One region of the Carnobacterium sp. CS13 genome, then DNA from elsewhere that is predicted to be linked to it. Evidence: predicted binding sites of a transcription regulator. Region 1 holds the regulator's gene; the other holds the start of a gene.
The links. Region 1 encodes CtsR, which represses protease genes until heat stress. Its sites were predicted from a motif close to TTGGTCAAAAAAGGTCAAANA; they were not measured.

Region 1 (3,403 bases):
TTCAATATACTTTTGGTATTCGTCTAAAGTAGTCGCACCAATCGTTTGCAGCTCTCCCCGTGCTAAAGCAGGTTTCAGGATATTGGAAGCATCGATTGCTCCCTCAGCTCCGCCAGCACCAATCAACGTATGCAATTCATCAATAAAAAGAATCACTTCTCCATCTTGATAAATTTCATCGATAATTTTTTTCATGCGTTCTTCAAACTCGCCGCGGTATTTAGTGCCCGCAACTAATGAACCCATATCCAGCATCATCAAGCGTTTATTGGCTAACGATTGAGGCACTTCACCGGTAACGATTTTTTGAGCCAATCCTTCTGCAATGGCTGTTTTACCTACACCAGGTTCTCCGATTAAGACAGGATTGTTTTTTGTTCGACGGCTTAAGATTTGAATAATGCGTTGGATTTCTGTCTTACGTCCAACGATAGGATCCATTTTACCAGCACGAGCGTTAGCCGTTAAATCTCTTGCTAATGAATCAAGTGTCGGCGTTCCTGCTACGGGTTTAGAAGCTGCCTTTGGACGTCTGCCTTTGCCATTTGTCACATCTGAGATCCCCATTTTTTTCAAAAGAATTTGACGGGTTTTGTTCAAACTAATATCTAAATTAGTCAAAATTTTAGACGATAAGATATCTTCTTCTCTTAATAGACCTAATAGCAAATGTTCCGTTCCTACTAAAGGAGCTCCCATTCGTCTTGCTTCGTCTGTAGCTAATGTGATTGCTTGTTTAGCTCGAGGCGAATAAGGCAAGACGGCGTTTTTCGAAACATATTTCATGGTTCCATAACCCGTGAAATGTTCTATTTCTTCTCTTACGTCTTTTTCCGTTACAGAAAATTGACGAAGTGTTTGGCCCGCAATTCCTTCTTGTTCAACCATAAGGCCCAACAAGATGTGCTCTGTCCCGACAGAATGATGACGGAATCCTTTAGCTTCTTCCTGTGCTAACATTAGAACCATTTTTGCTTTTTCTGAAAATAATTCATTCATATTTTATTACCTCCGTCTTTTAAGACTGTTCATATTTTAAATTGTTTAAAAATGCTATTAAAATGCGTGCCCGTAATTCATGTTCCAGTTTTGAGTCTAAAGATAAAACCGATTTCTCCATCGCTGATAACATTAAATTGGCTTCTCGTTTAGCTATCATATTGTCTTCGTATAACGTTTCTACGATTGAAAAAGCGTTCCTTTGAGAAATCTTATCTCCAACCACATCAATCAGCATATCCAACATTTCTGCTTCATCTAACAACTTTACTTTTATAATTCGAATATACCCGCCGCCGCCACGTTTGCTCTCAACCAAATAACCTTGTTGAACAGTAAAACGTGTGTTGATGACATAGTTAATTTGAGAAGGAACACAATTAAATCGATTTGCCATTTCACTACGCCTAATTTCGACTTGCTCATCCGTTCCAAGTACTTTCTTCAAATAAGCTTCAATGATATCCGACATATTTTGATTATTCATGTGCTATTCGTTACTGAAACAATGAAGATGTATGGTATGTATATTACCTATTTTTACCACACAATGCAACGGTGTTCTCTCAGTAACACTCCTTTTCTTTTTGTCTTAACACTAGACTTAATCGCTCGTTCCTTTTTTCCTCTAGAACAGCGTCAACCAATCAGACTAATCCTTGACTAATCCTGACTTTCATTATACGAGAAAATAAGCCATTTGAAAAGCCACACAGTCTCATTTGCCTTAAAAACTATTTAATTCTAACCAAATAAAAAAATAACCACTAATGAAATAAGTGATTATTTTTGTATTTTATTCTTTTATCGGGAAGACAGGATTCGAACCTGCGACCCCTTGGTCCCAAACCAAGTGCTCTACCAAGCTGAGCTACTTCCCGTAATGTTCTTCAATGTTAGTTTTGAAAAATGCACCCAAGAGGAGTCGAACCTCTAACCGCCTGATTCGTAGTCAGGTACTCTATCCAATTGAGCTATGGGTGCTGAATAATGGTGCCGAGGGCCGGAATCGAACCGGCACGGTGATCACTCACCGCAGGATTTTAAGTCCTGTGCGTCTACCTGTTCCGCCACCCCGGCATTTAGAACAAGCAATGATTTTTTCAAATCTTGCTTACTAGTTGGTCTAGTAAGCGGAAGACGGGGTTCGAACCCGCGACCTCCACCTTGGCAAGGTGGCGTTCTACCACTGAACTACTTCCGCAAATGGTGCCGGCTAAAGGAGTTGAACCCTCGACCCTCTGATTACAAATCAGATGCTCTACCAACTGAGCTAAGCCGGCTAATACAGTAAAAAGAATAAATGGTGCGGGTGAAGGGACTTGAACCCCCACGTCTCTCGACGCTAGATCCTAAATCTAGTGCGTCTGCCAATTCCGCCACACCCGCTAAGCGTAGCATAACTATCCATCATAGATGTTTAGTTATGAGTCATGCAGGATTCGAACCTGCGACCCTCTGATTAAAAGTCAGATGCTCTACCAACTGAGCTAATGACTCATGGTGGAGGTTAACGGGATCGAACCGCTGACCCTCTGCTTGTAAGGCAGATGCTCTCCCAGCTGAGCTAAACCTCCATGGGATAAATTAAATTTAATGAATCAATGCGCGGCAGCGTCCTACTCTCACAAAGGGAAACCCTTCACTACCATCGGCGCTAAGAAGCTTAACTGCTGTGTTCGGCATGGGAACAGGTGTGACCTTCTTGCCGTCACCACCGCACATTTTTTCATCAAGAGAACGGTGTTCTCTCAAAACTGGATAGTGTTTTTCTCTTGCAACATCGTGTCGAAACCAAGACACCGTTTAAAAAATTGGTTAAGTCCTCGACCGATTAGTATTGGTCCGCTCCATACATCGCTGTACTTCCACTTCCAACCTATCTACCTGATCATCTCTCAGGGGTCTTACTCACTTACGTGATGGGAAATCTCATCTTGAGGGGGGCTTCACGCTTAGATGCTTTCAGCGTTTATCCCGTCCACACATAGCTACCCAGCGATGCTCTTGGCAGAACAACTGGTACACCAGCGGTGTGTCCATCCCGGTCCTCTCGTACTAAGGACAGCTCCTCTCAAATTTCCTGCGCCCGCGACGGATAGGGACCGAACTGTCTCACGACGTTCTGAACCCAGCTCGCGTACCGCTTTAATGGGCGAACAGCCCAACCCTTGGGACCGACTACAGCCCCAGGATGCGATGAGCCGACATCGAGGTGCCAAACCTCCCCGTCGATGTGGACTCTTGGGGGAGATAAGCCTGTTATCCCCAGGGTAGCTTTTATCCGTTGAGCGATGGCCCTTCCATGCGGAACCACCGGATCACTAAGCCCGACTTTCGTCCCTGCTCGACTTGTAGGTCTCGCAGTCAAGCTCCCTTCTGCCTTTACACTCTACGAATGATT
Region 2 (3,403 bases), 290 kb from region 1:
TTTGTTGCTGTGTAAAGGATTGTTCGAAATTCATGCGGTGACCTCCTTGTTAAAAACCTTTTTTTTCTGACTTTATTATAACATAAAGGGCTAGTCGAATCTTATGACCCGTAAAAATGCCTTGTTTTTTTACCAGTTATCAGATACACTGTAATAGTTGGTAATTTTAAGAAGTCCCCTTAGTGTAATGGATATCACGTAAGATTCCGATTCTTGAAATGGGGGTTCGATTCCCTCAGGGGGCATATAGCACGTTCTGTTACGTCCGATTAAATTTGTCGGATGGTTTGAAAGGCTTTAGAAAAACCAGCCGCTAACTAAACTAAACAGGCACGGTTCAGACCCGGATTTCGTAAAAATACTTACGATTTTCGGATCTTTTTTATTAAGTTCTATCATAGTGGTCTTGGTAAGTGAAAAGATTGCCTCTTATAGACTAGCACTATCTTATTATCGTCTTTAAAGAGGAGGGCACGTTGTTAGATAGGAAGGTTCTCTCTGACAACCCATTTTTCGCTTAAGAGTTGTCAACACGATTTGACCAAGCATTTTTTATTAAGACAAGTCTTGAAAGAAGCGGAAATAAAAGGTAGAGCAACTAGATAAACCGAAGTGGACTGATTTCACAAATAGAGGTATAATTCCAGATGTTGAAAAATTACCATTGAGATGTTAAACAGTTTATGCGGTTTTAATTTGGGATGAAGGTATGACCTGGTATCCCGTTACGGAAGGATCGGTTATTGAAGATGAAAGAGAATTTTTGGCAAGATTTGCCGCGGCCGTTTTTTATATTGGCACCAATGGAAGATGTGACGGATGTTGTGTTTCGGCATGTAGTGAGTGAAGCTGGCAGACCGGATGTGTTTTTTACAGAGTTTACAAATACCGTTAGCTATTGTCATCCCGAAGGACGTAATAGTGTTCGTGGACGGTTAACGTTTACGGAAGATGAACAGCCCATGGTCGCTCATATATGGGGAGATGAACCCGAATACTTCCGGAAAATGAGTATCGGCATGGCCGAAGAAGGTTTCAGCGGAATCGATATCAATATGGGTTGTCCAGTCCCCAATGTAGCAGGAAAAGGGAAAGGCAGCGGCCTTATCCGCCGTTCCCAAGTTGCTGCAGATTTAATCCAAGCAGCAAAAGCAGGAGGATTGCCGGTAAGTGTCAAGACTCGGCTTGGATATACAAACATCGATGAATGGCGCGATTGGCTGACACATGTTTTGGAACAAGATATTGCTAATCTTTCTATCCATTTGCGCACACGAAAAGAAATGAGTAAAGGGAATGCTCATTGGGAACTGATTTCAGAGATCAAAAAATTGCGTGACGAGATTGCACCGCAGACCCTTTTGACGATTAATGGAGACATTCCAGATCGTGAAACAGGTTTGAAACTAGTTGAGGAATATGGTGTGGATGGAGTTATGATCGGAAGAGGTGTTTTTCACAACCCTTATGCATTTGAAAAAGAGCCGAAAGAACATAGCAGCAAAGAATTGCTGGACTTATTCAGATTGCATTTGGATCTTTTTGATCATTATTCTGCTAAGGAAGAAGAACCACGTTCGTTTAGACCTCTTCGTCGCTTTTTTAAGATATATGTGCGCGGTATTCGCGGAGCGAGTGATTTAAGAGTGCAGTTAATGGAAACAGAAACAACAAATGAAGCGCGGGCCTTACTAGATGCTTTTGAAGAAAAAAATAAGGATATTGTAGGGAAATAGCAGAAAATTCTCCAGTCGTTTAAAGCACTCAACCGAAAATGGACTATTGGAATTAAAGTCCTCAAGGGACATTCTTGTGACGATTAGATGAAAAATCTAATCGTTTTTTTATTTTTAAAAATGAAACAAACTATTTGACCTTTGTTGACCAAAGGGGTAAACTATAACATAGTAAGATTTAAAAAGTTTATGTTACAATAAAAAAGAAGTAAAGATTTGAGGAGGAAACAACATATGAATTTAGTACCTACAGTAATTGAACAATCCCCGAGAGGCGAACGTGCTTATGATATTTATTCTCGTTTATTGAAAGACCGCATCATTATGCTGAGTGGCCAAATCGATGATAATGTAGCAAACTCTGTTATCGCTCAATTATTATTCTTGGATGCTCAAGATTCTGAAAAAGATATTTTTATTTACGTTAACTCACCAGGTGGAAGCGTAACAGCAGGACTAGCGATTTTTGACACCATGAACTTCATTAAAGCAGATGTTCAAACCATTGCAATGGGAATGGCTGCTTCAATGGGAAGTTTCTTGTTGACTGCTGGTGCAAAAGGCAAACGGTTTGCTTTGCCAAATGCTGAAATTATGATTCACCAACCTCTTGGAGGAGCACAAGGACAAGCGACTGAAATCGAAATCGCTGCTCGTCATATTTTAAAAACGCGTGAACGCCTAAACAAAATTTTATCTGAACGCACCGGACAACCAATTGAAGTGATTGAACGCGATACGGATCGTGATAACTTCATGTCTGCAGAAGATGCAAAAGCGTATGGTTTGATCGATGAAATTATGGAAAATAGCGCAGAATTAAAACAATAAAAATGAAAGCCGGAAGCCTTAGGGCTTTTGGCTTTTTTTATTAGATGAAAAATGATAGAACCAAAAAAAGAGCAAACAGGAAAATAACATTTCATGGGTTTTACATGTATACTATTGGTTACAAATGGTAAGGGGGAAGTTTTGATGGATATCAGCAATATCATAGCAAGCGAAGTGGGCACCACTTATGGATTTAAAATTGGAAATCCTGATGCACCAGTAAAAGTTATTGAATTTATTAATTTACGTTGTCCATTCTGTAAAAAATGGTATGAAGATTCAAAAGATGTTCTAGCATATTATGTAGCAGCTGGAAAAGTCCAACGGATCATTAAGCACTTTGATAAAGAAAAACCAAGCTTGGCAAAGGGAAACGTTGTTCATCATTATTTGGATTATTCGAATCCAGAGAAAGCTTTGGAAGAAATGGATTATTTCTATGACAAGCAAGATGAATGGGGCGATCTAGAAGAATTAAAAGAAGTTGCCGCATATGTAGAAGAGAAACGGGGATTGACACATCAACCCAATACAGAAGAAATCAACGGCATCATTGAAGAAGCTGGCCGGGCTAATGTTGTGCTTGTTCCTTCTGTTTTTATCGGAGAAGCTATTTTTGATGAACACATCACATCAGATGAATTGACTGATTTAATTGAAACAGCTTTAAACGAAACAACCAAATAAAAAGTAAAAAATAATAATCAGAAAAGAAACTGGCTATGTATTTTTTGTTCAGAAATAGGAACGAACAGCGGAAGTAAAAGATAAACTTTCGCTGTTTTCAGCTTTTAAGAGCTAAATTAACTCTAAAAAGACAAAAAAACGTCATATAT

Region 2: the regulator CtsR is predicted to act here: its motif matches at 1,868-1,888, upstream of clpP (ATP-dependent Clp endopeptidase proteolytic subunit ClpP).

The regions. Positions count from the first base shown of each region.
Region 1 covers NZ_CP067364.1:154,221-157,623, reverse strand. The annotation lists gene JHE06_RS00750 (ATP-dependent Clp protease ATP-binding subunit) at 1-999, opposite strand, end outside; gene JHE06_RS00745 (CtsR family transcriptional regulator) at 1,019-1,486, opposite strand; tRNA gene JHE06_RS00740 (tRNA-Pro) at 1,807-1,880, opposite strand; tRNA gene JHE06_RS00735 (tRNA-Arg) at 1,910-1,983, opposite strand; tRNA gene JHE06_RS00730 (tRNA-Leu) at 1,991-2,079, opposite strand; tRNA gene JHE06_RS00725 (tRNA-Gly) at 2,132-2,203, opposite strand; tRNA gene JHE06_RS00720 (tRNA-Thr) at 2,207-2,282, opposite strand; tRNA gene JHE06_RS00715 (tRNA-Leu) at 2,304-2,388, opposite strand; tRNA gene JHE06_RS00710 (tRNA-Lys) at 2,427-2,499, opposite strand; tRNA gene JHE06_RS00705 (tRNA-Val) at 2,501-2,576, opposite strand; rRNA gene rrf (5S ribosomal RNA) at 2,606-2,721, opposite strand; rRNA gene JHE06_RS00695 (23S ribosomal RNA) at 2,814-3,403, opposite strand, start outside.
Region 2 covers NZ_CP067364.1:446,399-449,801, forward strand. The annotation lists gene rpoN (RNA polymerase factor sigma-54) at 1-34, opposite strand, end outside; tRNA gene JHE06_RS02145 (tRNA-Arg) at 174-245, shown strand; gene JHE06_RS02150 (tRNA dihydrouridine synthase) at 750-1,736, shown strand; gene clpP (ATP-dependent Clp endopeptidase proteolytic subunit ClpP) at 1,953-2,567, shown strand; gene JHE06_RS02160 (DsbA family protein) at 2,712-3,254, shown strand.